DNA from 4 places in the Ruminococcus sp. RTP21484sp1_RTP21281st1_A8_RTP21281_210402 genome. Region 2 is predicted to be linked to each of the others. Evidence: riboswitches for the same ligand, from Rfam matches in the RefSeq annotation. Region 2 holds a riboswitch; each other region holds the start of a gene.
What was found. Region 2 has a riboswitch for cobalamin ahead of AB5170_RS11755 (ABC transporter substrate-binding protein). Riboswitches for the same ligand answer to the same signal wherever they lie in the genome.

Region 1 (7,956 bases), on a different contig from region 2:
TATACGTCAGCTCCTCCAACGTTTTTCTTGTTTAAGTCGAACATTGTGATTTCAGGATCATCCTTGAAGATCATACAGGTAACGACTTTGTCACCGATCTTAACCGGTTTTCCAGCTGTATCAGTCTTAACATTTTTACCCATGGCAACGATCTCACCAGTTCCCTCATGTCCAAGTGCAACCGGGATCAGGTTGAATGGGTCTCTCTTGAATTCGTGAGCATCAGTACCGCAAACGCCGCAGCCTTCTACTTTAACAAGGATGTCGTCATCGCCAATTGCCGGAATCGGGTACTCTTTAATATCAAAATGCTCTTTTTCAGTAAGTACTGCAACGTGTGCAGTTTTCGGAATTGCGCCTGCCGGTGCTGCAGCTGGTGCTGCCGGTGCTGCTGATGCAGAAGCTGCCGGTGCTGTTCCAGCCATTCCAGCAAGAACCTGTTTTACGATTTCTTCGATATTTACGTTATTCATATCCATTTTTATGTTTCCTCCTGTCAGCGAATGCAAAGGCTGTCTGCCATTACGCAGCGTCTTCTCTTGGTGAATGTACTTGCACTTGTAAGTCCTTCACCAGTACGGCTTGCGATTGTGAATGTACAGTAACCTTCTCCGCCGAATCCAAGTGCTGCATAGGAAGGTGCATTCTTAACAAGGATTGCGGTGTCGATTGCTTTCGCATATTTGGTGATATTGTCAATGTTCTTGGAATGAATGTGTGCAGAGTGGCGGTTGCCATGCTCAAGCCATACAGCCTGCTCTACTGCATCATCAAAATCTTTTGCCCTTACAACGCCAAGGATCGGCATCATAAGCTCTGTAGCGATAAGTGGATGTTCCTTCGGTCCTTCAAATACGATGCAGCGGATATTTGCAGGAGCATTTACTCCGATCATGGAAAGTAATGTTCTTGCGTCACGTCCAACGCATTTACGGTTCAGCTTGCCGCCTGCAAGAACAACTGCTGTAAGTTTATCCTGTTCTTCTTTGGAAGCAAGGTAACAGTCATTCTCACTTACCAGATAATGCATAAGCTCATCTGTAATAGAAGCAACTGCTACGATTTCCTTCTCTGCGATACACGGAAGGTTGTTATCGAATGTACATCCGTTTACGATATCCTGAGCAGCTTTTCTTACATCTGCTGTCTCATCTACAACTGCCGGAGGATTTCCTGCGCCAGCGCCGATTCCACGTTTTCCAGAGGAAAGGACTGCTGTTACAACGCCAGGACCGCCTGTTGCTGCGATAAGCGGGATATCTTTATGTTTCATCATAATATTGCTTGTCTCTAATGTAGGTTTCTCTACTGTTACTGCGATATTGTCCGGGCCACCTGCTTCCAGGGATGCCTCATTTAAAAGATTGATCGCATAAATAGAGGTTTTGATTGCTGCCGGATGCGGATTAAATACAACTGTATTTCCACCTGCCAGCATACCCATTGTGTTGCACAGAATGGTTTCACTTGGGTTCGTACACGGAGTGATTGCTCCGATTACGCCAAACGGTCCCATCTCGATCAGAGTAAGTCCTCTGTCGCCTGACCATGCTGTAGTGCTGAGATCTTCTGTACCAGGGGTCTTATCTGCTACCAGATGATGTTTCAGGATCTTATCTCCTACATTTCCCATTCCGGTCTCATCAACACCCATACGTGCAAGGATTTCTGCATTTTCTTTTGTTTTTCTTCGAATGCAGGTAATAATTTTTTCTCTCTGGTCCAAGGACATTTTCCGAACGATCTTCTGGGAAGCTTTCGCAGCCTCAATGGCCTCGTTCATATCTGTGAAAATTCCATGTTTACCGGCCGGAGCGTCTGCAATCTGCATTTTCGCCATAACTTCCTGTACAATATCCTGTACCATGCTCTCGCTGATTGGCATGAGATTGTTCCTCCTTAACAATTGCCCACAGCTGCCTGATTTTCCCACAGCTGCCAGCCTTTATATTTTCTGATTATTTCAGTCCTAACTGAGCCATAACCTGTTTGGTGATCTTAGCTACTAACTCTGCATCTGCATTAGCAGTGTCAGCTGCAGGAGCATCACTTCCACCTACGAAATCATACTGATATCCTGGGAACTGTTTGTAGTCCTCGTTGTGGCATGCGCCGCCGCAGTTGTGGCAGTTCAGGCCGTCTTTGTTCTGACAGAGGTTTGCAGGATGTTTTCCAGGCATACCGAATTTACGACGGATCTCATAAAGTTTCTTAATGTTCTCTTTATCGAATTCCTTCGGGCCGCCAAGAAGCTTGCTCTGATACAGAAGCTGTGCATAGAACTCTACAGATTCCATCTTCATGTATGCAGCGTTCAGATCTGTGCTCCATGTAAGAGCTCCGTGGTTCTCAAGAAGAACAGCATCGAAATATGGAAGATATTTCTCAAGGTTATCCGGAATCTCCATTGTAGAAGGTGTACCGTACTCAGCGATCGGAACACATCCAAGAGCGATAACTGCCTCTGGCATGATTGGCTGTGTAAGCGGAATACCAGCAATAGCAAAAGATGTTGCATAAATTGGATGAGCATGTACAACAGATCCTACATCAGGTCTCTTCTCATATACTCTCATATGCATCTTGATCTCAGATGATGGTTTGAATCCCGGGTTAGCCTGAAGAACATTTCCTTTGGCATCTACTTTACAGATGAACTCTGGGGTCATGAAACCTTTGGATACACCAGTAGGTGTGCAAAGGAACTCGTTGTCATTCAGTTTTACAGAGATGTTTCCATCATTTGCTGCAACCATGTTGCGGTTATAGATTCTTCTTCCGATGTCGCAAATCTGTTTTTTGATTTCGTATTCGTTTACCATGCTTTTTTCCTCCTTAAGCACATTCAGGTGCGGTGGATTATGTATGTTATAGTACCGCACCGGGTAACTTATCATGGCTAGGCATAGCTAGCCTGTTACTTTTTAGGTTATGTTGTAAGTTTACACCATTCCACATTATAAGTCAAGGTTTTTCCGTTGTTTTATGTTGTTTTATGTGGATTTTTTTCTGGATTGCTATGTTGTTTTTCGTGGTTTTGCTGGTTTTACTGTTTTTCCACATTTGACAGGTATTTTCTAATTCACAGGATCAGAGGCATCTTTTTCCCATGGCATTACATCGCCATCTTCCCTAAGATATTCCAAAATCTCCGGAATGCCCTCCTGCTGCCTGGAGTCTACATAAAATATTTTTTTACAGCCGGCAAGCTCCAGCCAGGACGTGGCAAGTTTTACATTTGCATCCGGATTGTGGATTTTGGTAACAATTCCAATTACTTCACGGTTGGCCATACAGGTAATGCAAGGTGGAAAAAGGCAATACGGTTCCGTGGCAGATACCAGCAGCCCTACCACATCTGATTCATATGTATACAACGCCAGGGCGTGTCCCAGACCTTTCGTCTGGGCATACTCTCCTGGCGTATCTACGATCACATCAAAATTATTTACATATTGTGTTTTATGATAATGTATTTTTTCACCACGCAGGGCCTGGGTCAAAGTAGTTTTTCCAGCCTCGCTGCGACCGATCAGAACAAGTTTCTTCATATTCTGTCAAGTCCTTGTAATGGGGCATAAAGTAAAGCCCAGTTTATTTCCCACATAGTCCAGAATTGCGCTGGTAGAAGCTTCTACTTCCGACACAGTACCTGTGATGATCAGGCTTCCGCTGAAACGGTCAACAAACCCCAGTTCAATGCCAGATGATTTCATCGCAATATCTGCCATAATGATAGCAGTTTCTGCCGGACTTACAGTCATGATCCCAATGGCCGCTCTTGAGTAGTCCAGCGACGGATCAAGACCCAGCTTGGTGTAAAGAATCTTATCCGGATTGGCAATGATATGTGCCAGGGAAATCTGCTTGCCTGGCACAAGCTCCTGTACAATTCTCTGTTTCATTTCCGGAGACATATTATCTGTGTATCCCATTTTCTCCTCCTGAATAAAGAGTTTTTATTTTCTAATTTGATTATACCTTTCTGATTTCCAAGTGTCAACAAAAAGCAACACTTCTCTGCATGCTATATGTGGTTTTTCTTGTACTACAATGTTGTTTTTATTTGTTTTCTCTGTTTTTTCTTATTTATGATTGACATGCTTTTTACCCTCTGGCATACTAAAGTTAACTGTAAATGGCTTTTCAAAACACTTTTATAGTGAAATTACCAGCTGCATATATTCACGTAATCTTGACTAGGAGATGATTTTATGTATCTTTCTGATATACACACACATTCCATTGCCAGCGGACACGGCACAACCTGCACCATCAGCGACATGGCAAAGGCTGCTTCTCAAAAAGGGCTGAAGCTTCTTGGAATCACAGACCACGGACCAGCCACTCTGGCTGCCGGAACTTCTTCTTATTTCCGAAGCCTGATCTATTCGCCCAGGAAGCGGTTCGATGTGGAATTATTATATGGAATTGAACTGAACATTCTGGATACCGATGGAAAAACAGATCTGCCACAGGAGCTTCTTGATAAGCTGGACTACGCAATCGCCAGCATGCATTATCAGAATTTCCGGCCAAAGACCAGGGAAGAAAATACTGCTGCTTTTCTGAACGTAATGAAGAATCCGGTTATAAAGATCCTGGGACACATTGATAATCCCCAGTATGACATAGATTACGACGCAGTTGTAAAGGCTGCCGGTGAAAACGGTGTTCTCCTTGAGATCAACGAAGCTTCCCTGGCGCCTTACGGATATCGGGGCGACACCCATGCCAACTGCGCGCAGATCCTGTCCTGCTGCCGGAAGTATCTGGTTCCAATCGTTCTTTCCAGTGACAGTCATGGAACAGAGCATATTGGAGACTTCACTTATGCCGCTGATTTCGTTCATAATGCTATGTTTCCAGAGGGTCTGATTCTTAACAACCAGATTCCGAAATTAAAGATGCTGTTAAGCATACGATAAAAAGGATCCAGCTTGCAGAATTCCAATGGAATTTTGCATTACGCAAAAACTCTCCGAGAAATATAAATACGTAAGCTTAACTTCGTATATATTCCGGAGAGTTTTTTATACTTATTTCTTTGATTACTCATTTTCATTTTTATGATCTGCTTCTCTTACTTTCTGCATCATCGCAGCAAGTTCCTGATATTTTCCTGTCACATAACCGTAGTTTTTCTTCTTATGAGGGAGCTGACAATTCGTACAATCTTTAAATCCCTTCTCATTATATTTGAAATTTCCGCCGCATTTGTCTCCAAGGGCATAAAGCGGGCAATAGCAGAACAGACAGTTAAAGTCCTCTGGATCAGCTCCTTTATGGCATGGAAAATACTCACATTTCTTATGACTGAAATAAGCGTATTCTTTATCTTCCCAATATTTTTTCTCCATATTTCTCTCCTTATCTCATACAGCTCAAAACAAAATATTCTTTATATTCTATTTCGTAATGCCCCAAAATCAAATGCAAAAAAAGAATCCCGCTTACAGGAATAGAATACGGCCAGAGCGTGTTTAAAAAAGGCTTTCTGTAAGATGTGCGTCACACCCTGCAGGAGATTACGGGAATAATTCTACAAACAGGCTCAGGAAAAGTGTAAAAAAAATACCGCATATGCGGCTTCTGAATCATCATTATTTAAGAGGGAGCGATGCTACTCCGGGGTAGAATATGATCCGTTCATATATACGCGGAGGGAACGGTTTCATCCGAAGTAGTATCGCCTGCCATTTAATCTGTATAATTCTTCTGAACAGGCGATCATTCCATAAAAAATGTCCACTCACAAAAGCGGACAACATCTCAGGGCTGCGGATTCCCCAAAACTGGTTGTTACACTTTCATCGGAAGTTTAACCTCGCCATACCAAGCAGGTTTCCTGGCTCCAGAATCATCACTTCCTCTCTCCTTCTCATGCGTAAGCACAATGGACTATGAGATTCGCTCCTCTGTTACAGTGACCGGATCGCTCAGGTTTCTCACCTGATTCCCTCTTTCTGCCAGCTTATAGCTGTCAGCACTTAATATGTTCACTATGGAATTATACTGACATCATATTACCACCGGTCACTGTCTTTGTCAACCCTTTGAAAGGATTTTTTGTTATTTTTTTATCAACCTGATGGTGCTGTCACGGCGTGAACAGCAGCGTCAGCTTCTCCAGAATCTTCTCCACCAGGATTTTCGCTGTTTTTTCATGAGATCTGTGCCCAGGGTGCTGCCTTGATCCAAATTCTCCTTCCTGTGTATCCGGAAGCCTCACAAATTCCACGCGCTCATCCCCTGTTTTTCTTTTATAATTCCCCACCGCTTTCTCAAGCGTAGGCAAAATCTCATCTCCAAGCATTCCATAACACCACAGAATATAGCTTTCCGGATTACATACGCGCAGTTTTCTCAAAAAGTCTTCCACAGCCTTTCCAACCCTGTCCATATTCTTCGTGCCGCTGCTGTCGTTTGTCCCCAGATTCACCACGATCACATCAGGCTGAAACTTCTGGAAATCCCATTTTTCCATAGCACCCAGTTGTTTGTTTCTTTCTCCATTTAAAAGACCGCACACCTGCTCATAATATAGCGGGATTGCCTGCTGCTCATTGCCTTCCCAGGAACAGAAAACGCCCCAGCCGCTCTGACTGATGCAATTGTACACCGCGCCCAGTTCTTTTGCTGCCATATATGCATAATTATCCACGGCATTGAAGCAAAAGGAATTCCATGTCATTTCTTCTCCTGCACCGCTGCCGCCCTCACCAGAGGTAATGCTGTCCCCTATTACCTCCAATCTGAGCTTTGGTGTTTCAAGAGGTAAAAACTCACCGTCAGTTTCAACCTCCAGAAGCTGAAGCAATGTTTTTTCATCTGTGGGAAACGCAGGGGTATCACGAAGAAGCTTTACATTTCTTACCTTATCCCTTTCCATATTACGGAAAAGGCAGATTTCCTGTTCTCCCTTATTTACCATAAGCCGTTGGGACAATACGCCGTCTACGATCACATCCACCCATGGCTCAAAAACATCATAATCGGAGCGGATTTTCACCCATATTTCTGTTGCTTTTACATTCAGTTCAATTCCGGAAGCGGTCCAAAATAGTGTTACCGGTTCCAGACTGCCATTCGTTCTTCCTAATATTCTTAAATATGGAATTTCCTTCATCTGATAATGGCTAAGCATTTTTCTCCACCTCTCATCTGGCTATACGAAATATTTATGTTACGATTTTCAGACAATACTTTTATTCTTACTATACTTCTTTTTTCTTTACTTTTCCACATTATTTTCAGTAAAAAGCCCCTTCCGGATTTTCATCTCCGGAAAGGGCTCACAAATTCATTTATTCAGATTACACAAGACGTCTTACAGAAGTAATCGTTCTGTATGCAGCATTATCGCTGACCTTGATGCCATCTCTGGCATTGGATGCATGGACAATCTGTCCATTTCCCATATAAATTGCAACATGTCCGCCATAGCAGATCAGGTCGCCTGGCTGAGCATCCGCATAGGATACTTCATATCCGGCATTCTGCTGCTCATAAGATGTTCTTGGAAGACTTACGCCAAAGTTTGCATATACACTCTGCACAAAGCCAGAGCAGTCAGCACCACTGGTAAGGCTTGTTCCACCCCATACATATGGGTTTCCAACAAACTGTGTTGCATAGGATACAACAGAAGAGCCGGAACCTGAAGAACTGCTGGCTGATGAACTGTCAGAAGAACTATCTGAGGAACTGTCGGAGCTGCTTGCCTCGGAATTGTAATCAACTGTATTGTCAGTATCAATTACATTACCATACTCATCATATTCATAATCAGAAGATCCATCAGAAGAACCACTTACAACATTTCCATCTTCATCATACTGAACATCTTCTGAAGAATTATCTCCATTCTGAGCTGCTTCCTGGGCTGCTGCAGCTGCTGCGGCCTCTGCCTCTGCCTGACGTCTTGCCTCTTCTTCTGCTGCAATACGTTCTGCC
Region 2 (7,956 bases):
CATATCCTTCCAGATATTCATAATCCAGCCCTTTTCTTCCCTGGACAGCCAGGATTCCCTGACCTGCTGCCGGAACCATTTCTTCTGTATCAAAATACCGGCTGATTCTTTTTTCAAGTCCCAGACGCTTCAACCCTGCGGCTGCAAGAACTAACCCAGCATAATCTCCGTTATCCAGCTTCTCCAGTCTTGTCTGAAGATTTCCACGAATGCTTTTCACATTCATATCCGGATAAATTTCTTTCAGCTGCAGTTTTCTTCGAAGACTGGAACATCCGATGGGTTTGGATGGATCCAAAGTATAGCAGCCTTCTGGAAGAACCAGTACATCCCTTGCATCTTCACGTCTGGAAAAAGCAAGTATGGGAAGTTCCTCTGAGATTTCCATTGGCATATCTTTCAGACTATGAACCGACAACTGGCTTCTTCCTTCCAGAAGCGCCCGGTCCAGTTCTTTTACAAACAGACCTTTTCCTCCGATTTTATCAAGCGTACGGTCCAGAATTTTGTCACCTGTGGTCTTCATGGTAAGAATTTCCACATCTGTTTCCGGGTGCTTGCAGACAATATAGTCCCTCACCATCTGGCTTTGCAGTACGGCAAGCTTGCTTTCCCTGCTTCCGATCACAACTTTTTTATTCATAACTATCCTCATCTTTTTCCAGTTCTTCCAGAAGTGCCTGCATTTTTTCTCTTACTGCCTTAGCCTTTTTGTGATTGACACCGCTGGCCGTGATTCCCACTACAATATCATCCTTCAGACAAATTCCGGGAAAGTAAAAATCGCACAAATTCTTATCACTTGCAACATTTACATAAATTCCCTCTTCTTTACAGATACGGTAAATTTCCTCATTTAACTCACTGTTATTCGTAACAGCCAGCACCATATAAGCCATAGAGAAATCTGATTTTTTCACAGGGCGGGGCTGGATCTGAATTTTTCCCAGCTTGCCCAGTTCCCAGAGATCTGCTGTCATCTTCGGTGCGATTACTGTAATATTCCTGGTAAATAATAATAATGCTTTCACTCTTCTTGTAGCAATGGTTCCCCCACCCACTACCACAATATTCTTATCCGATAAATCCACATACAGTGGAAAATAACGCTTATTTTTCATATGTTTTCTCCAGTCCTGCTACACATTCCAGAAATGCCTGTTCATTCATGCTGTCCCTGAGTCCAAACAACATTTTGTTTACAACCTTTTCCATTGCACGGTCCACTGCACTCAACAGCTGCTCTTTTTCCTGCTCTTCCATATGAGTGTTTTTCAGAGGCTTCATAATTCTTAAATTAAAATCATTTACTGCATTTTCTTTAATTTCCTGTATACGCGGGATCAGATTTTTCCCTTCCAGCCATTTAAAAAATTCATCCATCTGCTCACGGACGATTTTTCCAGCTGCCTCCAGATGTTCCTGAAGCTCGGCAGGCTTCTCATCCGTTTTGAAGCTGTCCATATCATATAAAGTCACACCTTCAAACCTGCCCACCTCCGGTTCAATATCTCTTGGAACCGCCAGGTCAATAAGTACAATGGTTTTCTCCAGTTCCAGATCCTCAAACAGCTCTTCGCGCAAAGTGAAGTTTGGACTTGCCGTGGCGCTTACCACAAGATCGCATTTTGGCAGATATTCCATTCGTTCTCCATAATTAATTCTTTTACAGCCAAAAGGAATGCTTACCATACCACTTCGGTACTGGCGGACTGTTACTGTTACATCTGCTCCGCTCTCCATTAGGGTCTGAGCTGCCACCTTTCCCATCTCACCGTTTCCGATCACCATACAGACCTTTTCTTTTACTGAATAGCCTTGTTTTTCCAGCATTTGTATAGCCTGATGGATCACAGATGGATTTCCATGGGAAAATGGGACTTCTGTTTTGATCTTCTTGCCTGCTGTCACGGCCATTCGAAAAAGTACCTCAAGAGCTCCGTCTGTGGTAAAATGTTCTCTGGCAATTCCAAGGGCGTCCTTTACCTGCGTCAGGATCTGGTCTTCACCCAAAATCTGGGATTTCAGCCCTGATGCAAGATAAAACAGATGTTCTACAGCGTCATGACCTTCCCGTTTTATAAAATACTTCTCGTATTCTCTGTTCTGTATTTTTTTTAATCTGCAAAGCTCTTCATATAAAGAAATCTCAGTTTCCTCATCAACGCTTGCCCAGACTTCCAGGCGGTTGCATGTGGACAGGATAATGCAGCCGTTGATTCCAGGCTGCTCTTTTATTTTCTCCATTGCCTCTCCTGCATTTTTTCTGGTAAATGCAAATAAGGCTCTTATATCTATGGGAGCCATACTATGGTCGATTCCAATCATGGAAATACTCATCTTATGTAATTCTCCTTAAAAACATTTTGCTTTGGCGTTTTGTGTTTCTATCTTTTTTCCGCCACCGCTAATTTTACTAATTTGCAGGGAGATTGTCAATAAAACAACAATGAAAAACTTCCAGGCGGTTCGATTATGGGCTACTTATCCGTCTGGAAGTTTTCTTATATTCTTCTTATCTTTTCATTCCCTATGAGTGCCTCTAACCACCTGAATGCCTCTGTCTTCCAGCATTTCACAGATACGGGTTATTCTTGGGCACTCTTTTTTGCCGTCGATCAGACAACATACACCAACATGCATAACTTTTATGTCTTCACTGACCAGCCTGTCAATTTTTTCCAGAATTCCTTTGTCATCATCTGGTTCTGCAGGATTCATACTTTTACATCCATTGCATGTCATCATTGCTGCCAAACAGGTATCCTGGGAATATTCCTTAAAAAAGGCCTCCCGTTCCATAAAAGCCTTCAGACATCCCACCCTGGCACAGACATCGTTGGAATGAAGACAGGTCAAAGTTCCGATCTTTGTCATTTTTCTCACCTTTTAACTCTTGTGCCTGTTTATTTTATAAGAACAAAATATGCATTTTCCCCTGACTGTCATAGACAACTTCTGATTCCACCTTATAAATCCGTCGGATCAGCTCCGGTGTCAAAACTTCCCCAGGAGTACCCTCCCCCTCCAGAACACCGTCTTTTAAAACATAAATCCGGTCGCAGTATGCAGCTGCAATGTTCAGATCATGAATTGCAGAGATCACGGTAACATCCAGATTCTTTACCAGCTTCATCAGCATGATCTGATGAGTGATATCAAGATGATTGGTAGGCTCATCCAGGATCAGGGCAGGCGTCTGCTGTGCAAGAGCTCTTGCAAGAATCACGCGTTGCTGCTCGCCTCCTGATAAAGTGGAAAAGCTGCGGTCTGCAAATTTGTCCATCTGAACGGTTTTCAGCGCTTCCTCTACGATCCGGTAGTCATCTGCATTGTCTCTTTCCAGAGTTTTTTTATGAGGCGCACGCCCCATCAAAACTACTTCTCTTGCGCTGAAATCAAAATTATAGTAATTGTGCTGGGCTACCACCGCCATTTTCTTTGCGGAGCTTTTTGCATTCATAGCATAAAGTTCTTCCCCATCAAGATATACAGCTCCGGAATCTGCCTTTAATACACGGTAAATACATTTCAGCAAAGTGGACTTTCCACTTCCGTTAGGTCCAATGATTCCCACCAATTCCTTATCTCTGGTTTCAATGGAAATTCCCTTAAGGATTTCTTTTGCCTGAAAATTTACCCGGATATTTTCTGTGGTTATTTTCATCCCTTTTTCCCTCCGAAACCATAAGATTTGCGAACCAGTAAATAGATAAAACAAGGCGCTCCAATAATGGAAACCAGAACACCGATAGGCATTTCTGAGTTTTTCAGGATCACACGGCACGCCACATCACACCAGATCAGAAAGGAACTTCCAAGCAGAGCACTAAGGGGAATCAGGCGGCAGTGATCTGTTCCAAACAAGATTCTTACCACATGAGGAATCACCAGACCTACAAAACCGATCACTCCGGCACAATACACGGCAAATCCTACCATCACAGAAGAAAGAATCAGATATGCAGTCCGAAATCTGTGCAGATCTGTTCCCAGGGTAATAGATACTTCATCGCCCAACAGCATCAGATTCAAATTCCTGTACTGCGTCCAGAAAAGCACTACACACACCAGCGTCACAGGAAGCATCACACTTACCCTTGACCAGTTGGCCCCGGCAAGACTTCCCATGGTCCATTTCATAACCTCTGTGGCACCATTTTTGTCATTTGTTATGTAGATCACAAAATTGGAAAAAGCAGAACAGACTGCGCTGATTGCCATTCCTGCAAGAATCAGCTTCGCCGATGTTGCTTTGCCTCCCATATTGGCAATTGCAATAACCGCAAAGGATGTGAGCATGGCTCCTATAAATGCGCAAAGCCCTACGGAGTTTCCTCCAAGGAAGCTGCCGATTCCAAGCATGATCGCCAGAGTTGCCCCGAAAGAAGCACCAGAAGAAATTCCAAGTACATAAGGATCTGCCAAAGGATTCTGCACAATTGCCTGCATGACCACGCCACACACAGAAAGAGCCATACCTACCGCCAGTGCTAGAAGAACCCTTGGAAGCCGGATCAGCCATACAACATCATGAATGGCCCCCTCAGAGTAGGAGGCCATACTTTTTATGTGGAATATTTTGTACAGAATCACGCTGTATACATCTTTCAATGACAGATCTGCATTTCCAAATGTAACAGCTGCCAGAATGGAAAAAAACAGAAATGCGGCAAGTCCCACAAGAGCTGTTGCATAGATAGATGAACGAAAAATTTTCTCTTTTTTCACTGTTTTTTCCTCAATATATCCATTCCACAATCCAATTAATCAATTGCAACATCTGGATATAATCCCTTAGCAAATGTTTCCACTCCGTCCTGGGTACGGGTTGCACTTGCGTACATTTCGCTGAGCATAATTGGATATACACGGCCATTCTTTACTGCGTCAAGGCTCTGGAGGGCTTCATCATCCTGGATCACGGCCATCTGGCTTTCCAGAACACTCTGTGGATCGTCACCTGCATATGGCATGTATACCACAAAGATCACATCCGGGTTTGCTGCAATAATGTCCTCTTTTCCAACGGTAGAAGCATCTGGATTTGCAAGAGTTGCACCTAACTTGGTTACCATATCTCCTCCGAGACTGCTTGCGCCATAGTTTGTAATGTCCTCACCAAGTGGCTCAAGAACCATTACTGTAGGTTTCTCTTCTACATCTTTTGTTGCCTCAAGTGTGTTGTCAATTACAGCTTTGATATCGTCAACAATTGCTTCTGCCTTATCCTGTACGTCAAAAATCTTACCAAGGTTCAGAATATCTGTATATTCATTTTCCAGTGTTCTCTCACCGCCTGGACGGGTATTAGAGTTATAATAAGTGTTGCAGCCTTTATCGATCCAGTTGGTTACATTTCCAAGGTTCTTATCAGAAAACAGGGAACTCCAGGAAAGGATCATATCTGGCTCCAGCATAGTGACAGTTTCAAGGGATGGGGTAAATTCATCAAGATAATTTGTTTTAGAAAATGCTTCTTTCAGATCATCCGGAACTTCGTTGTCAAGACCTGCAGTTGCAACAAGGCGGTCCTCAAGTCCAAGTGCCAGCATTGTCTCAATGCTGCCCTGATATACTGCGATAACCTTTTCCGGTGCTTTTTCATAGATGGTTTCGATCTCGTTTCCATCGTAATCATAGGTAGTGATGGTTAAAGGATACTCGGTTCTGGTCTCACCCTCAGAAGCATCCTCTTCCTCGGAAGCATCTGCAGTCTCTTCAGTCGGCTGGTTATCCTCTTTGATGGTCTCAGAGTCTGCACGCTCTGCTGCATATACTGCAGGCGCTGCGGACATGGTCATAGCAGCAACCATCATCATAGCCATGATTCTTGTAGTTAAAACTTTGTTTTTCATTTCTTTTCCTCTCTTTTCGTTTGTTTTCGTAACCGAAAAGATGGGGCTTCAAAAAGCGTCACTGCTACCCGTGACTTAAAAGGCACTTTTTACGGAAGCTCCTCTTCTTACCTTCGTCAAGCAGGTTTCCTGACTCGCAGGTAGTAACAGCATGGCTTCCCTTCTCACGCATATACGCAATGGTTTTCATAAGCCAGCCTTCCTGTATACAGTGGCCGCAACCGTTCAGGCGTTGCACCTGATTCCCTCTCACAGCGAAATCGCCGTTCACTTAACTGGTATTCAATTACTTCAACAGTCTAGCATATCTCTTCTTTAAAAACAACAATATTATTACCAATTTGCAAATTTTTTGGTCAATTATCTGGCAGTTTTTATATGCTCTACAAACAGCCTCCGAATGCTTTCGTATTCGCCAAGACCCTTCAAAACAGTTTCTACTTTATAGCCTTTCGCTCCGATCACATTTTTCCAGGAATCCGCTTCCTCCCCTGCCATATCATTCTTGGCATGGTCACCTGCCACGATCATAAATGGTGCGATCACAACTTTCTTGGCATCGCTTTTCTCCAGCTGGTTCAAAGCCTGGTCAATTTCCGGATAACCCTCTACGGTTGCCACGATCACATTTTCATATCCCATATCTTTGAATCTGTAATCAAGAGCGGCATAAACCGTATTTGCATAATGCTCTGTTCCATGACCCATAAGCACAAGTGCAGTCTTCTTATCCTGAATTACAGGAAATACATCTGTAATTGTTTTTACCACATATGCATTGTCTTCTTCTGTGGTAAGCAGCGGATTGCCGAATTTCACAGACTGGAAGTGATTAGCAGCTGCAAGAACGTCTGCTTTCATAAGATCGTTCTCCACTCCATTCATTACGTGAGTTGGCTGAACGATCACCTCTTCGATTCCGTCCTGTGCCATGCGCTCCATAGCTTCTTTCACGTTATCATAATGAATGTGATCCCGTTTTTCAATCTTCGCCAGGATCATCTTGCTTGTCCAGGCACGATAAATCCTGTACTGGGGAAAAGCGGCTCCAATTGTCTCTTCAATTGCGTCAATAGTCACTTTTCTGGTATCCTCATGGCTGGTTCCAAAGCTTACCACAAGAATTGCTTTCTTGGTGAGATTACCCATTCTCTTACCTCCATAGTTTTATTTTTACACTGTAATTATAAGGTAAAAATAAATTTTTTCAACTCAATTTTTAATAGCTTTAGCGTCTTGTCCTTCCTTTTTATTTATGGTAAATTTTACCTTGGAGGTGTTACTTTTATATGAATAAAGAAAATCAGTCTAAGATCATAGAACTTGTAAGACAGACAAAGCCACTGATCTTTCAGGAAATGACACATGAAAAGGTTACAGAAAAAGGAGCTGCAGATTACGTCACAAACGTAGATGTAGCTGTGCAGAAGTATCTGAAAGAGGCGCTTGGAAATGAATTTCCGGATATCGCACTGATTGCCGAAGAGAAAGAGAACCTTGGGCTGGATCCGGATAAATCATACTGGATTCTGGATCCCATTGACGGGACTACCAATCTGATCCGGGATTATCACTTAAGTGCAGTTTCTCTTGGGCTTTATGAAAATGGGGAAATTACTTTCGGTGTAGTTTATAATCCATTTACCGAAGAACTGTTCTATGGGGCAAAAGGGGAAGGTGCTTACCTGAATAGAGCTCCTATCCAGGTTTCTAATCAGCCGGAATTCAAGGACGCGGTAGTATCCTTCGGTTCTTCTCCTTATGAGAAAAACAGGGCAAAGGAATTGTTCCCGATATTTTATAATATCTTTATGAACTGTGCTGACTTCAGACGTACTGGTTCTGCTGCTCTTGATATCTGCTATGTGGCATGCGGAAGACAGCATGCTTATCTGGAGCAGAATCTGAAGCCTTGGGACTACAGTGGGGCTTCTATTATTTTAAGGGAAGCAGGCGGCGTCATCACAGACTGGGGAAATAAGGAGCTGCCTTATCTGGCTAACTCAGATATACTGGCTTGTGTGCCACAGTTCCGGGAGATTTTGCTGAAGCTTATAAATGCGTAACAAGGCTGCAGCCTGTTCTCAAAAGCTCTAAG
Region 3 (7,956 bases), on a different contig from region 2:
CCCCAAATGCTTCCTGGATTGCTTTGTTTACGTGTGCTTCGCAATGTCCGCACATCATTCCTGTTACATTAACTGTCACTTTTACCATGGTATTATTCTCCTTTTTGTTAGTATTGTTATTAATATCGCTGCATTCGTTCAAAAGCTTGCAGCTGTTATTAATCGTTTGTTCTGCATCTGAAGTTTTATCTGCATTGAATGATTTTGAGAAAACAGCAGATGATGCTTCAGAGAAATCAGCAATATTTCCAGAATTGGATTCTATGGAAACCGGATTCTTGACTTTTTTATCTTTAACTGCGTCATGAATTTTAAACAGGTTTAGCCTCAACGCGTTGGTAACTACACAGAAGCTGGAAAGGCTCATGGCAGCAGCGCCGAACATCGGGTTCAAGGTCCATCCGAAAATTGGAATCCATACGCCGGCAGCCAGCGGAATACCAATTACATTGTAGAAGAACGCCCAGAAGAGATTCTCGTGGATGTTGCGAAGAGTAGCGCGGCTCATACGGATAGCAGCTGGCACGTCGGAAAGCTGGCTTTTCATAAGGACAATATCTGCTGCGTCGATGGCTATATCCGTTCCGGCACCGATGGCAATACCAATATCTGCTCTGGTAAGGGCTGGTGCGTCGTTGATTCCGTCGCCAACCATGGCAACCTTGCCTTTTTCCTTCAGGGAGCGGATGACGCTCTCTTTTCCATCTGGAAGGACGCCTGCAATAACCTGGTCAACACCTGCCTGTGCGCCGATGGCTCTGGCCGTGCGCTTGTTGTCTCCGGTAAGCATAACTACGTGGATACCCATATTCTGAAGCTCTTTGACCGCCTGTGCACTGTCCGGTTTGATTACATCAGCAACTGCAATGATTCCAAGAAGTTTTCCATCTTTTGCGAAAAGAAGAGGAGTTTTTCCTGCTTCGGCAAGCTTCTCGGCCTGGTTCATAAGAGACGGAGAGACAGCTGCCAGAGTGTTGATGTATTTCATGCTTCCGCCGATAAGCGTGGAAGCGCCAAGCTTCGCAGAGAGTCCATTGCCGGGAAGAGCCTGGAATTCTGTGACTTCCTGGGCTGTAAGACCAAGGCTTGCAGCTTTTTCCAGAATGGCTTTCGCAAGAGGGTGCTCGCTCTTTTTTTCAAGGGCGTAGGCAAGGGTGAGAAGATCGTTCTCAGATACGTCGTCTGCAGGGAAAATGTCAGTAACCTCCGGCTGACCGTTTGTGATGGTTCCGGTTTTGTCAAGGGCTACGATCTGAACCTTTCCGGCTTCCTCAAGGGAGACGGCTGTTTTGAAAAGGATACCGTTTTTGGCACCCATTCCGTTTCCAACCATAATGGCAACCGGAGTGGCAAGACCAAGGGCGCATGGGCAGCTGATGACCAGAACGGAAATTCCTCTTGCCAGGGCGTAGCCAGCCTCATGACCGGTAAGCAGCCAGACAATAGTTGTTATAATTGCAATGGTGATAACAGCAGGTACGAAAACACTGGAAACACGGTCTGCGATTTTTGCAATAGGAGCTTTGGTGGCTGCAGCATCACTGACCATTTTGATGATCTGGGAGAGGGTGGTGTCTTCGCCAACGCGGGTAGCTTCACATTTGATGAAACCAGACTGGTTGACTGTGGCTGCGGAGACAAGATCTCCGGCAGCTTTGTCAACAGGGATACTCTCACCTGTAAGGGCAGATTCGTTGACTGCACTGGAGCCTTCGATAATCACACCATCCACCGGGATGTTTTCACCAGGGCGAACAACAAAGGTGTCACCTTTTACAACCTGGTCAATGGGAACGGTGGCTTCCTGGCCGTTTCGGATGACAACGGCAGTCTTGGGAGCAAGCTTCATAAGACCTTTTAAGGCATCCGTGGTCTTGCCCTTGGAACGGGCTTCCAGCATTTTTCCAACGGTGATCAGGGTCAGGATCATAGCGGCAGATTCGAAATAGAATTCCATCATGTAGTGCATGACAAGTTCGGAATTGCCGTCAACCTGGGCTCTGGTCATGGCGAACAGGGCGTAGACACTCCATACAAAGGAGGCCATGGAGCCGAGAGCTACCAGGGTATCCATGTTCGGAGAGCGGTGCCACAGACTCCTGAAGCCACTGATGAAAAATTTCTGATTGATGACCATGACGATTCCTGCAAGAAGCAGCTGTACAAGTCCCATGGCGATATGGTTGCCATCAAACCAGGATGGCAGCGGCCATCCCCACATCATGTGTCCCATGGAAAAGTACATCAGCACCAGAAGAAAACCTACTGAGGCAATAAGCCGTTTCCTGAGGAGTGGCGTTTCGTGATCTTCCAAGGCTTTCTCAGCATCGGAAACGGATTCCGTCTGACCGGAAGCACCCTTCAGGCTGCAGCCGTATCCGGCTTCTTCTACAGCTGAGACAATGGCAGAGGCTGAGGCAGTTCCTTCCACTCCCATGGAATTGGTAAGCAGGCTTACGGAGCAGGAAGTAACTCCCGGAACCTTGTTTACCGCTTTTTCCACACGGGCGCTGCAGGCTGCACAGCTCATGCCGGTGACGTTGTATTGTTCCATAATAAATTCCTCCTTCGAATACAGTGTTTCGATACCAACGGATTGCTCTGCGCATTCGTACCTCCGCAGGCAGGTACACATTCGGAATGCGCTGGTATCTCACTTCATTAGCTTCTGCAAAGTTGCAACCAGCTCATCAATGGTTTCGTCTTTACCATCACGGATATCTCTTGCCACACAGGTTCGGATATGATTGGCGAGAAGTTCCTTATTAAATGCATTCACAGCAGCATTTACAGCTGCTGACTGAATAAGAATATCGTTGCAGTAAGCGTCATTCTCCAGCATTCCTATAATCCCCCTTATCTGGCCTTCAATACGTTTCAGACGGTTTACCAGCTTCCTGCGCTCTGCTTCGGAACGATCGGTGTGCTTGGTACAACAGCAGGAACAGACCTTCTTGGTAGGTTCCTGGCTGGAAAGAGTTGCAGGATCGGCTGCGGTGTGGCTGCAGCAGGATTCGGATTTATAATCAGCTGTCATAGGCGGACTCCTTTCCTTATATACCCCTTAGGGGTATGTATTTGATGAAACCAATATATACCCTGGCGGGGTATTTGTCAATAAGTAATTCACAGAAAACCTGAGAATTGCGGCGCGAAACCATGCGAAAGCATGATTCCTGTGTATCGCGAAGCGTGTTGCTATGAACGGAGTGAATAGTAATCTGTTTGAAAAATTATTCCCGCAATCTGCACGCCCCACTTTGCGGTATATTTTGCCCGAATTCAGTTGCCGTAGCCCGCTACGGCGCCCTCATCAGGACAAAATCTCCCACAAATTGTGACGCACATCTTGCAGAAAGCCTTTTTCAAACATACTCTAGTTCATAAAAAATACATAAAAAGTTCATAAAAAATATATAATAATATGGTACATATTAAATATCCGAGTCGAATATGTATAATGGTTATAGCGCGAAGGTTGCATCATGAACATGATGCGCAAAAGAGAATCCGGTGAGAGTCCGGAACGATGCCGTCACTGTGTAAGGGAACTGCTTCAGAGCCCACTGGGAAACCGGGAAGGGGGAGCAGTGTTGACCGAAGTCAGGAGAACTGCCTTGGCGTGGAATCTTAGGTCTGCGGTACACAGAACCTGTATTCTCATAACGATACATGAATATTTCCTGAATGTTTTTTGGAAGAAAAGTGTGTATATGAGAATGTGTGCAGTCGCAGAAAATGCGGCTGTTTTTATGCAATGGGAGATTGGTGATAGATTTCCCATGGGATTCTTTATACGTGATTCTATCCGGAAATACAAAAAAAAAGAGGAAAAAGAAATGAAAAGAAAATCTTTATTAGCAATCCTTCTTGCAGCTTCTATGGCAGCAAGCATGACAGCAGCAACAGCAACTGTTGCATTTGCAGAGACAGAGGAAGCAGCAGAGGAGACAACAGACGATGCTGAGACAGCTGATGATGCTGAGGCAGCTGACGATGCTGAAGCAGCTGATGATGCTGAGACAACAGACGATGCAGAAGCAGCTGATGACACTGCAGATGCAGATAAGGAAGCGGCTGATAAAGTAGCAGCACTTATCGATGCTATTTATGTTCAGGAGAGAACAGATGATACAGATGAGCAGTGCAAGGAAGCTAAAGAAGCATGGGATGCCCTTACAGATGCTCAGAAAGAGCTTGTAGAGGGAGAAGAGGCAAGTCCAGAGTATTTCGGACGTGACACAGGTGATGCTTCCAAGGATGATCCGCGTAATCAGGACGAGATCGGTGAGAATGAGCTTCTTGTAGTAAGCTTTGGTACTTCCTTTAACGACAGCCGTGCAGAGGATATCAAAGGAATCGAGGATGCTCTTGCAGAAGCATTCCCGGATTGGTCTGTAAGAAGAGCATTTACCGCTCAGATCATTATCAACCATGTACAGGCAAGAGATGATGAGAAGATTGATAACATGCAGCAGGCACTTGACCGTGCAGTAGCAAACGGTGTTAAGAATCTTGTAGTTCAGCCTACACATCTTATGCATGGTGCTGAGTACGATGAGATGGTAGAAGCTATTGATGCTTACAAAGATAAATTTGAATCTGTAGCAATCGCTGAACCAATGCTTGGTGAGGTTGGCGATGACGCTACCGTTATCAACGATGACAAAGCTGCTGTTGCTCAGGCAATCACAGATGAAGCTGTAAAAGAAGCTGGATATGACAGCATGGAAGCAGCTGCAGAAGATGGAACCGCATTTGTATTCATGGGACATGGTACTTCCCATACAGCAAACGTTACATATGACCAGATGCAGACACAGATGGATAACCTTGGATTCACAAACGCATTCATCGGTACTGTAGAAGGTGAGCCAGAGGATACAGCTTGTGATGAAGTTATCAATAAAGTAAAAGATGCCGGATTCAAGAAAGTAATCCTTCGTCCGCTTATGGTTGTTGCTGGTGACCATGCAAACAATGATATGGCTGGTGATGATGATGACTCCTGGAAGAGCATGTTCGAGGCTTCTGGAGATTTCGATGAGATTGACTGCCAGATCGAAGGTCTTGGAAGAATTGACGCTGTTGAGCAGCTTTATGTAGCTCATACTCAGGCAGCTATTGATTCCATCGCGAAATAATTATCCTGGTATAAATTGTTATTGCAACAGAACAAAAGCAGCTGCTCCTACACTGTGGGGCAGCTGTTTGAGTAATAAAACAAATACGGCACACACAAGTGTACCGTAAATAAAGAAAAAGCAAGGAGAGTTATTATGAAACGTTCATTAGTCATTTTATTAACAGCTGTAAGTATTTCCGCTATGACAGCAGGAACTGCATTCCCGGCATTTGCAGAAGCCACAGAGGCTGAGGCAGAGGAAACCACAGATGGTGCAGAGAATGCCGCAGACAGCGAACTTGAAGACGGTGTTTATGGTGTAGAGTTTGACACAGACAGCAGTATGTTCCATGTAAATGAGGCTTGCAACGGAAGAGCTACCCTCACTGTAAAGGATGGTAAAATGACCGTTCATATTACTCTCGTTTCCAAGAATATTGAGAATGTTTTTCTTGGAACAGCAGAGGATGCACAGAAAGACGGTGCCGAACTGATTCAGCCTACTATTGATAAGGTAACTTACAGCGATGGCATGACAGAGGAGGTTTATGGATTCAATGTTCCGGTAGAGAAGCTGGATGAAGAATTTGACCTGGCAATTATTGGTAAAAAGGGCAAATGGTATGACCATAAGGTAAGCGTTACGGATGTGCAGGAGCAGACTGAGGAAGAAAAAAAAGCAGTTGAGATCGGTGAGGAAGAGAAAAGTGAAGATGCTGATACAACTACAGATGCAGCTGCCGAGGAAGAGAATAAGGATTGATCAATAATCTGAAAGGGACATCACATGAGCGAAAACGGTTCATGTGATGTCCCTTTTTATATTTATTTTGTTTTGCCCTCTCCGGCAAAATATTCTTTTGTAAGCTTCACAACTGTACCGGAAAGCAGGAACAAAGCAATCAGGTTGGGAATTGCCATAAGACCGTTAAATGTCTCTGCAATGCTCCACATCAGTCCAAGGTTGGCAGTTGCGCCAAGGATGGCAACCAGGGAATAAATAACCATAAATGGTTTGATCACTTTTTCAGAGAACAGGAACTCAATGCAACGGGCACCGTAAAGTCCCCATCCGACTGCTGTGGAAAAAGCGAAGCAGCACATGGCAACTGCTGTAAAAATGGATACCCAGCTTCCATATGTAGAAGTAAATCCAAGGATCGTAAGCTCTGCGCCAGCTGCTTTTCCATAATCAACAGCAACGCCGCTGCAAAGGATAACCAGTGCAGTCAGTGTACAGATCACGATGGTATCTGTAAAGACTTCGAAAATACCGAACATACCCTGTTTTACAGGCTTTTTGGTATCTGCACACGCATGGGCAATAGATCCGGTACCAAGACCAGCCTCGTTAGAGAAGATACCACGGGAAACACCTTTTTTTAAACTGGTGAACATACTTAAAACAATGCCGCCTGTTACAGCTCTAGGCTGAAATGCCCCTCTGAAAATAGAAGCGAATACAGCTGGTACATTCTGAATGTTCAGAAGGATAACTCCCAGTCCGAGAAGAATGTAAAGCAGAGCCATAAATGGAACCAGCTTTTCGGTAACATGGCCAATTCGTTTGATTCCGCCAAGAAGGATCATGGCAATTAGAATGGCAATTATGATTCCGATGATCAGGTTGGAAGTGGAAACGGCGCTTTCGCTGATCACGTTATAATTCAGCAATGCAGAATTGATCGCAGTGGTGATAGTGTTGACCTGTGTGGCGTTGCCGGTACCAAATACAGTGAGCACGCCGAATGCTGCGAACAGATAAGCCAGCCAATGCCATTTTTTGCTAAGCCCGTTCTTGATGTAATACATGGGACCGCCTACCAGTTCGCCGTTGGCATTGATCTCGCGGTAGTGTACCGCCAGGGTGACCTCAGCATATTTGGTACACATGCCAAACAGTGCAGAAACCCACATCCAGAATATGGCTCCGGGACCGCCGATTGCGATAGCACCTGCTACACCGGCAATATTGCCAGTACCGACCGTGGCTGCAAGTGCTGTACACACTGCCTGGAAAGGCGTGATAGCACCGTCAGATGCGTCACGTTTGCGGAAAATACGTCCAAGGGTTGTTTTGATTGCGTAGGGGAATTTGCGAATCTGAAGAAAATTGGTGCGGATACTAAGATAAAGACCAACTCCGAAAATACAGACCATTGCAGGAACGCCCCAGATAAAATTATTTACAGCGGTGTTGATGGTTTCGATTATTTGCAGCATAAAATACCTCTCTGGAAGTTTTTTTTGATGTATGCGAACGGAACTTCTTCCATGTCACACACATTATTAAACTGGTGCAGCCAGAGCCTGTTTGAAAAATCATTCTTGCAATCTGCACGCCCGCTTTGTGGGAAATTTTGCTCGAATTCAGTTGCTGTAGCCTGCCACGGCGCCCTCATCCGAGCAAAAACTCCCACAAATTGTGACGCACATCTTGCAAAAAGCTTTTTTCAGATATGCTCTGGAGCTTCATTTATGTGAAGACATGACAACTACTGCACCATATTTAGCGGATAAAATTTGTCTTGATCTTATCTTCCGCCTGAGGAACTGCAATACCTGCCGCTTTCCCTGCTTCCAGGGATTTCAGAAGCCATGCCATATTGTTTCCAAGTGAGCGCATGATCTGAAGTCCTTCTTCATCCTGCGCAACTTCTGCAGGAGTATTTCCGTGAACCATGTTCCAGTAGTTAGCAGATACAACAGGCATTTCATGATAGCTGAAATATTTCTGAAGAACGTCTAAAGTAGCTGTGGTGCCGGCTCTTCTTGCAGAAGCAACTGCTGCAGCTGGTTTGTGGAGCATGTCTTTGCCTGCCATGGAGCAA
Region 4 (7,956 bases), on a different contig from region 2:
CCGCAAGGCACTTGTAAACATCCGCAGCTACCATGAGAAACAGCGTCAGAACAGTTGGTTTACCAGTACCGAAAATGGCACCATGCTTGGTCAGAAGGTAACACCATTAAATCGTGTAGGTGTTTATGTTCCAGGCGGAAAAGCAGTTTATCCTTCTTCTGTATTAATGAATATTGTGCCGGCAAAAGTGGCAGGAGTACCTCACATCGTTATGACCACACCTCCTGGGAAAGACGGTAAAGTAAATCCATCCACTCTGGTTGCTGCCAAAGAAGCAGGCGCTGATGAGATCTATAAAGTTGGTGGTGCACAGGCAATCGGAGCACTTGCTTATGGTACTGCAAGCATCCCAAAGGTAGACAAGATCGTAGGACCTGGCAACATTTTTGTAGCCCTTGCAAAAAAGGCTGTTTATGGACATGTGAGCATTGATTCCATCGCTGGTCCAAGTGAGATCCTTGTCCTTGCAGATGAAACTGCAAATGCACACTATGTAGCAGCAGATCTTCTTTCTCAGGCAGAACACGATGAGATGGCTTCTGCAATCCTCATTACTACCAGTACAGAACTGGCACAGAATGTAGAGAAAGAGATTGAAGGCTATCTGAAGGTTCTTTCCAGAAAAGAGATCATCGAAAAATCTCTGGAGAATTTTGGATATATCCTTATTGCAGAAGATATGGATGAAGCAATTGAAGCAGCGAATGAGATTGCTTCGGAACATATGGAAATTGTCACTAAGAACGCTTTTGAGGTAATGATGAAGGTACGAAATGCAGGCGCTATTTTCATTGGAGAGTACAGTTCTGAACCTCTTGGTGATTATTTCGCGGGACCGAACCACGTTCTTCCTACCAACGGAACAGCCAAGTTCTTCTCTGCACTTTCCGTTGACGATTTTATTAAGAAATCCAGTATTGTATATTATTCCAGGACTGCATTACAGGAAATCCACAAGGACATCATCCAGTTTGCATCCTCAGAGCAGCTAACTGCACACGCCAACTCCATTGCAGTCCGCTTTGAAGAGGAAGATAAAAAGGAGCAGTCATGACAAGAGAAGCTACTGTTGAACGAAATACAAAGGAAACTAAAATTGCCATAAAGCTGAATCTGGACGGAACCGGAAAAAGCAGTCTGGATACAGGTGTGGGATTTTTCGATCACATGTTAGATGGCTTTACCCGCCACGGACTTTTTGATCTGGATATAAAGGTGAAGGGTGATCTTCAGGTTGACGATCATCATACCATTGAGGATACGGGAATTGTTCTTGGCACAGCTATTAAAGAAGCGGTTGGAGACAAGAAAGGAATCAGGCGTTACGGAAGCTGCATCCTTCCAATGGATGAGTGTCTTGTGCTTTGCGCCATTGATCTCGGGGGACGCCCGTATCTTTCCTTCGAAGGTACGTTTACCAGTGAAAAAATTGGAGATATGTCCACAGAAATGGTGAAGGAATTCTTTTACGCCATTTCTTATGCGGCAGCCATGAATCTTCACATTAAGGTTCTAACACCGGGAAATAATCACCATATGGCAGAAGCCATGTTCAAAAGCTTTGCAAAGGCGCTGGATATGGCGGTAGCTTATGATCCTCGTATTACAGATGTGCTTTCTACGAAGGGAAGTCTCTAAAGGCAGAACAAACAGAATTACAATTAAGACGATATGATATATGCCACTTGTTTTCATTTTTTTTGAATTGAGCATGAAAGCAGGTGGCATAATTGCAGAAGAATTTTTCATAAAGGAGTATTAAAAATATGGAACAGAACCAATTAAAGTCCAAAATGTCCTGGTCAGATTTCAAATTAAACAGTGACGGCATGGTTCCGGTTATTGTGCAGGATTACAAAACAGACGAAGTTCTTATGCTTGCGTACATGAACGAGAAAGCATACCTTACCACTCTGAAGCTGGGAAAAATGACTTACTGGAGCCGCAGCCGCAACGAGCTCTGGACCAAAGGACTAACCTCCGGTCATGTTCAGTATGTGAAATCATTGACTATAGACTGTGATAATGATACAATTCTGGCAAAAGTAGAGCAGGTAGGGGCTGCATGCCATACCGGAAACCGGACATGCTTTTTTACCCCATTGCTCTAAAGCCTGTTTGAAAAATCATTCCTGCAATCTGCACGCCCCACTTTGCGATATATTTTGCAGAAAGCCTTTTTCAAACACGCTCTAAAAAAGACTGCAAAAGGTAAAATTATTACATGAAAAAACAAATGAAAAACGGTGTGATCAAAGTTTTGTTCCTGGTTCTGATTCTGGTAGGCGCGTATGGGCTGTGGTGTCATTTTCTTACAGATAATGTAATCTGGAAGAAGCTTAAAATAAACGGTATAGCCATTCAGGGAATGACCAAAGAGGAAGCCATTGACGCAATTTCAAAAGATTTTCAGGAAAAATATGAGAACACACAGATGACTATTACCCTGAACGGAAAGAACTTCAAGGTGTCTATCTATCCTGTTCTCGGCCTTAATGTAAAGTCAATTGTAGAAAGTGCCTATGCTCTTGGGCATAGTGCCTGGTTTACTCATGGAACCGACCGCATCGAACTGATGAACAGCAAGACAAAGGAAGAAGTCACCCTTATGCCGGAAGCCAGAAATAAAGACGAACTGGACAAGATTCTGGATGAGGCCGAAATTTCAAAGGGATCCACCACAATACAGACTTCCTGTGAACTTACAGATACAGAGCTGGTTATCACTAAGGGAAAAACCGGAATCGGTCCGGATATGGATGCATTGAAAGAAGCGATTCTAAAAGCAATTTCCATAGAAGATTATGAAGCTGTTATCGAATGTCCTACTATGAAGACACCGCCAGAGGAACTGGATCTGGAAGCCTATTATGAAAAAGTACATACAGATGCCACAGATGCTTCTCTGGGGGAAAATAATGAAATTATTCCGGCAGTTACCGGAATTTCATTTGATGTGAGGTCAGCTGCAAAGAAGCTGGAAAAAGCAAAAGAAGGGGCAAAGATTACCATCCCCCTTGAAATAACCCTGCCCGAAGTTTCTACAGAAGAGATAGAAGCCCTTCCTTATCTGAATCTTCTTGGTACTTATACTACATATGGCGGCGGTACCGAAAACCGTGTTGCCAATTTGAAGCTTGCCGTGGAAGCCTGTGATGGAGTGGAACTTCAGCCAGGACAGATTTTTTCCTACAACGATACTTTAGGTCCACGTACTGAGGAACGAGGGTACAGGGAAGCAACTGTAATTGTAGGAGGCGAACATGCCCAGGATATCGGAGGCGGAATCTGCCAGATTTCCACTACGTTGTTTATGGCATGCCTGCAGTCTGATCTGACCATTGTTGAGCGTCATAATCACGCTGCCCGAATTGATTATGTTGAGGATGGTCTGGACGCAGCAGTGGTGTGGGGAGGTCAGGATTTCCGTTTTCAGAATAATACTGCTTATCCAATTAAAATTGAAGCCTCTTACGATGAAAAAGAGGAAGCCGTAACGGTATCCATTTACGGAACCAAAACTGACAATAATACGGTAGAGATTACTACAGAGCATTCCGATCCAAACACCTGTAAAACCTACCGCAGTGTCTACGATGAGAATGGAACACTGCTCCGCACAGATGAAGTCGGGTACAGTAAATACAAGCAATAACCCTATAAATCTATTGATTTCGACATAACGGTCTGCTATAATGAGGTGAATTGAATAAATCCGTTTTCAGTGCCAGACATATCTGTCTGCTACAGCGTGCAGATTGTGGGAATATTTTTTCAACACGCTCTAAGAGGGAATCAGGTGAAAGTCCTGAACGATCCGGTCACTGTAAACAGGGAGTAGAATCCAGTGAAACCATTGGTATATTGCTGAGAAGGATGGATTCTGTGTTGATCTGTAAGTCAGGAAACCTGCTGAATTCGTTTAATGAAAGCTTCCGAAGAAAGTACTTCATTCTTATTAATATATTTGATAATACAATATATTGAATTTTTAGTGCCTGTTTTCTCAGAGGAAGCAGGCATTTTTTTGAAATAATCCTGTCAGGATTGCCCATTGTACAAACAGGCTCCAGAAGCAATTGGGATTTATTCAGATTATAAAATAATAGGAAGAATCGAGGAAAAAGAAATGAAAAGAAATTCAAAACGCTTTCTTGCACTGTTCCTTTCCGTCGCGATGACGGTCACTCCTGCTGTACTTACACAGGCAGAAAATGAGGATGCAAACGTACAGGTTTCTGTTACACCAACTCCAGAAACAGAGGCGGAGAAGACTGCTGTTGCTGCTGAGACTCCTGTGCAGGAGAACGCAACAGCTGAGGAAGAAAACACTGACACTACAGTAACTCCGGCAGCAGTGGATGCCTCTGCTGTGAAAGAGACACCTGCTGCTACAGAAACACCTGCCTCTGAGACCACTCCTGAGGTTACTGCATCACCTGCTGAAGAAAGCAAAAATGAAGAAGCAGAAACTCCACAGCCTACAGCTGCACCAGAGCCAACTGCTACTCCAGAGCCAACTGCAACCCCGGAGCCAACTGCCACTCCACAACCAACTGCAGCTCCAACCCAGGCACCATCTCAGAATGAAATTACAGACGCCGGAATCAAGCTTGAAAAAGAAAACGGTAATGAATTTGCAATGTTCGTAATCACCGGTTCCACAATAAAGGTTTCTGCGGACAAATATATAGTCACACTTTCTACTGCAAAACAGAATTATGACATGATCTATCTTGGCAGTTTCAATGACTCCGATAAAGAAGCAAATGCCATCAAAGGAGTTGAAAACAGTGCAGGAGGCTATACCTACACTTTTGAAGTTACTGCAAGCAAGGAAGCTCAGACAATAGCAGTCGTTCCTCATTCCAAGAAGAGCCAGAACTGGTACAAGGGTATATTGACGATTACCGTACCGGCAGTTCCAGGATATGGAGAGGCTGTTCCAACACCGGAACCAACTGTTTCTCCGGCGCCTACCGGAGCACCAGTTGAGACTCCGGCACCAACTGAAACTCCAGTGCCAAGCACAACTCCGGAAGCAACCACCACCCCAGAGCCAACAGCAACCCCTGCTCCAGGCAGCTGTGCAAGCGGAATTTATAATATTACAGTAAACTCCAGTTCATCTATGTTCCGTGTAATTGACTGTGTCCTTACTTCCAAAAACGGAAAAATGACAGCTGTTCTTACTTTAAGCGGAACTGGTTACGACTATCTATGTCTGGGAACAAAAGAAGAAGCTGCCGCAGCAGATTCCTCCACCTGGGTTCCATATGTGGCAGACGCAAATGGCAAATATACATATGAGATTCCTGTTGAAGCCCTGGACAATGGAATTGCAGTTGCTGCTTTTTCCCACAAAAACCAGATCTGGTATGACAGGATCCTGACTTTCCAGTCCAGCACTTTGAATAAGATAGGTGACGTACAGGATGATCCGCAGCCAGACACTGCTCCTGACACAACAATCACAGCAACTCCTGCACCCACTGCAAAACCAAATAAAAAACCGACAGCAACCCCTACACCAACAGCAACTCCAAAGCCAGACAAGAAACCGGAAGAGGAATCCAAATACGAATCTGACTTAAGCGGCGGAACAGTATCTGTAAACAGTTCTACTACATTAGCAGATGGAACCTATACTCCTGACAGCTTCTCCTGGTCTGGTGGTTCTGGAAAGGTCAGCATTTCCTGTAACAAAGTTACGGTAACAAATGGTCAGGCATATGCGACTATTGTATTCAGCAGTGAATATTACGGTTATGTAAAAGCCAATGGAAATAAATACTACGGTGCATGCGGCGGCGGAACTTCTACTTTCACAATTCCGGTAGCACTGAACCAGAATAATACGATCATTGGTATGACAACCAGAATGTCCCAGCCTCATGAAATCACTTACACCATTTATATCGCTTTAAAGGGTGCAAACGATCCGAAGAAAACAGACAAGGATAACCCGGCAGATGACAACAGCATGCTTTCCACAGGAAACAAGAAGCTGGATGATTCTGCACCAGAGATCACAGGTCTTGAGTATAAAGACGAAACTACTCTTGAGCATGCAAAATACTTTAAGCTTTATCACTACGCAAAGGGCATTACCCTTCTTGAAGTAGATATGACAACAGATACTGCAAGAAAACCGGAAACTGTTGATTCCGGAAAAGAAAATGCAAAAACAGAAGCTGCTGATTCCCAGGAACTTACAGGTACAGAAAAGCTCTACATGGGCAATGTTGTAAAATACCTGATCGTACCTGAGGGTGCTGTTATCCCTGCAGGACTTGATAAAGATGTAATCGTGATCAACCAGCTGGTAGAATCTGCTTATGTGGCTTCCACAGATGCTCTTAACATTTTGGATAAGCTTGATCTTACAGACAAAGTTACTGCTCTTGGAATGGAAAAAGAGGACTGTACGGTAGACAGCCTTACAGCTGCTCTGGAAGATGGTTCCGTAACTTTTGCAGGAAAAGATGAAGATACAGATTACAAAGCTCTTGTAAAGAGTCAGTGCGGTATTTCTATCCTTTCTTCTGATATTCTCCCGACAAAGGAAGCAGACACAGAAGCAAAAGAAAACCTTCTGAAAGATTCCGCAGAGAAATATTCCACTCTGAAAATCCCGTTTATCGTGGACCGTTCTGCAGATGAAAAGGATGACAATGCAAAAGCTGAGTGGGAAAAAGCTTACGAAGCAATTTTTGTAACTGATGAGGAAGAATAAATTATTATTCTTCACCATATGCACAGTAGCAAGAATAATCAGCAGGAGAAAATAAAAATGTATGACAAAAAGCTGAAATATAAAATTTTAAGTATTTTTGCAGCAACAGTTATGACATTTACTGCCATTACTCCGGTATGGGCAGAAGAGGAGAACCTGGAAGCAGATGCTTCCGGGGAGACTTCTTTTGACACATCAGAAAAAAATGCTGCACCTGAAATTGCAGGTCTGACCTATGAATCCGCCATGGATCTGTCTTTTGCAGAATGCTTTGATGTGTATTATTATAATGACGGTTACAAACTTCTGGACATCCATGATGATGCCAGATATCTGATCGTCCCAGAGGGCAAAGAGGCACCCGATGATCTGGATCCTGAAATCCAGATCCTTCAGCAGCCACTTGACACCATCTACATGGCAGCCACTTCCCCAATGGCATTGTTCGATGCAATCGGAAGTGTAGACTCCATCAAGCTGTCAGGTCTCGATGCTTCCGGCTGGTATATCCAATCAGCAGCTGATGCTATCAATAACGGCGAAATGACTTTTGCGGGAAAATACGATGAACCGGATTACGAACTTCTGGTAGGTGACGACTGTGATCTTGCAATAGAGTCTACCATGATCCTTCATGCACCGAAGGTACAGGAGATGATCGAAACTCTTGGAATTCCTGTTTTCACCGACCGCTCCAGCTATGAGAGCCAGCCCCTTGGACGTACAGAGTGGATCAAGCTTTATGGCGCAATGATGAACAAAGAAGAGGAGGCAAAGACCTTTTTTGACCAGCAGGCACAGGTTATTGAGAAGCTAAAGGACTTTACAAATACGGAAAAAACAGTTGCGTTTTTCTACATCAATACCAGCGGTTCTCCTGTAGTACGTAATCCTAAAGATTATATTTCCAGTATGATCGAGATTGCCGGTGGAAGAAATGTATTCGCAGATCTTCAGGATGACAGTGGAAAAACTTCCGTTGCCATTACCATGGAGGAATTCTATAATACTGCGGCAGATGCAGATTATCTGATCTACAACTCCAGTATTGATGCGTCTGTAAAAAGCATAGACGATCTTCTTGCAAAAGAAAGTCTGATGGCTGATTTTAAAGCCGTAAAAGAGGGAAATGTCTGGGTAACTGATGATTCCATGTACCAGCATACAGATACAATTGGTGAACTGATCACAGATCTGAACCTGATGCTTACCGGCGGAAG

Region 1: another riboswitch for cobalamin. It lies ahead of AB5170_RS06515 (cysteine-rich small domain-containing protein); the one in region 2 lies ahead of AB5170_RS11755 (ABC transporter substrate-binding protein).
Region 3: another riboswitch for cobalamin. It lies ahead of AB5170_RS21385 (sirohydrochlorin cobaltochelatase); the one in region 2 lies ahead of AB5170_RS11755 (ABC transporter substrate-binding protein).
Region 4: another riboswitch for cobalamin. It lies ahead of AB5170_RS14290 (hypothetical protein); the one in region 2 lies ahead of AB5170_RS11755 (ABC transporter substrate-binding protein).

What each region holds. Positions count from the first base shown of each region.
Region 1 is NZ_JBCPGE010000010.1:5,157-13,112, forward strand. Features, by position in the region: gene AB5170_RS06485 (zinc-binding dehydrogenase) at 1-479, opposite strand, end outside; gene AB5170_RS06490 (aldehyde dehydrogenase family protein) at 497-1,885, opposite strand; gene AB5170_RS06495 (class II aldolase/adducin family protein) at 1,959-2,822, opposite strand; gene AB5170_RS06500 (EutP/PduV family microcompartment system protein) at 3,078-3,551, opposite strand; gene AB5170_RS06505 (BMC domain-containing protein) at 3,558-3,935, opposite strand; gene AB5170_RS06510 (phosphatase) at 4,215-4,928, shown strand; gene AB5170_RS06515 (cysteine-rich small domain-containing protein) at 5,052-5,360, opposite strand; cobalamin riboswitch at 5,821-6,009, opposite strand; gene AB5170_RS06520 (GDSL-type esterase/lipase family protein) at 6,101-7,147, opposite strand; gene AB5170_RS06525 (NlpC/P60 family protein) at 7,317-7,956, opposite strand, start outside.
Region 2 is NZ_JBCPGE010000022.1:5,615-13,570, forward strand. Features, by position in the region: gene cobA (uroporphyrinogen-III C-methyltransferase) at 1-643, opposite strand, end outside; gene AB5170_RS11730 (bifunctional precorrin-2 dehydrogenase/sirohydrochlorin ferrochelatase) at 636-1,121, opposite strand; gene hemA (glutamyl-tRNA reductase) at 1,111-2,340, opposite strand; gene AB5170_RS11740 (CGGC domain-containing protein) at 2,524-2,877, opposite strand; gene AB5170_RS11745 (ABC transporter ATP-binding protein) at 2,912-3,667, opposite strand; gene AB5170_RS11750 (iron ABC transporter permease) at 3,664-4,731, opposite strand; gene AB5170_RS11755 (ABC transporter substrate-binding protein) at 4,767-5,858, opposite strand; cobalamin riboswitch at 5,960-6,148, opposite strand; gene AB5170_RS11760 (sirohydrochlorin cobaltochelatase) at 6,219-7,007, opposite strand; gene AB5170_RS11765 (inositol monophosphatase family protein) at 7,148-7,924, shown strand.
Region 3 is NZ_JBCPGE010000073.1:286-8,241, forward strand. Features, by position in the region: gene AB5170_RS21365 (heavy metal translocating P-type ATPase) at 1-2,554, opposite strand, end outside; gene AB5170_RS21370 (metal-sensing transcriptional repressor) at 2,654-3,037, opposite strand; partial or broken gene AB5170_RS21375 (DUF6783 domain-containing protein) at 3,199-3,309, opposite strand; partial or broken gene AB5170_RS21380 (DUF6783 domain-containing protein) at 3,286-3,387, shown strand; cobalamin riboswitch at 3,459-3,635, shown strand; gene AB5170_RS21385 (sirohydrochlorin cobaltochelatase) at 3,840-5,144, shown strand; gene AB5170_RS21390 (hypothetical protein) at 5,280-5,888, shown strand; gene AB5170_RS21395 (sodium:alanine symporter family protein) at 5,951-7,348, opposite strand; partial or broken gene AB5170_RS21400 (DUF6783 domain-containing protein) at 7,400-7,531, shown strand; gene AB5170_RS21405 (flavodoxin family protein) at 7,635-7,956, opposite strand, start outside.
Region 4 is NZ_JBCPGE010000030.1:607-8,562, reverse strand. Features, by position in the region: gene hisD (histidinol dehydrogenase) at 1-1,054, shown strand, start outside; gene hisB (imidazoleglycerol-phosphate dehydratase HisB) at 1,051-1,638, shown strand; gene hisI (phosphoribosyl-AMP cyclohydrolase) at 1,767-2,111, shown strand; gene AB5170_RS14300 (hypothetical protein) at 2,095-2,145, opposite strand; gene AB5170_RS14295 (VanW family protein) at 2,225-3,655, shown strand; cobalamin riboswitch at 3,759-3,932, shown strand; gene AB5170_RS14290 (hypothetical protein) at 4,130-6,736, shown strand; gene AB5170_RS14285 (ABC transporter substrate-binding protein) at 6,794-7,956, shown strand, end outside.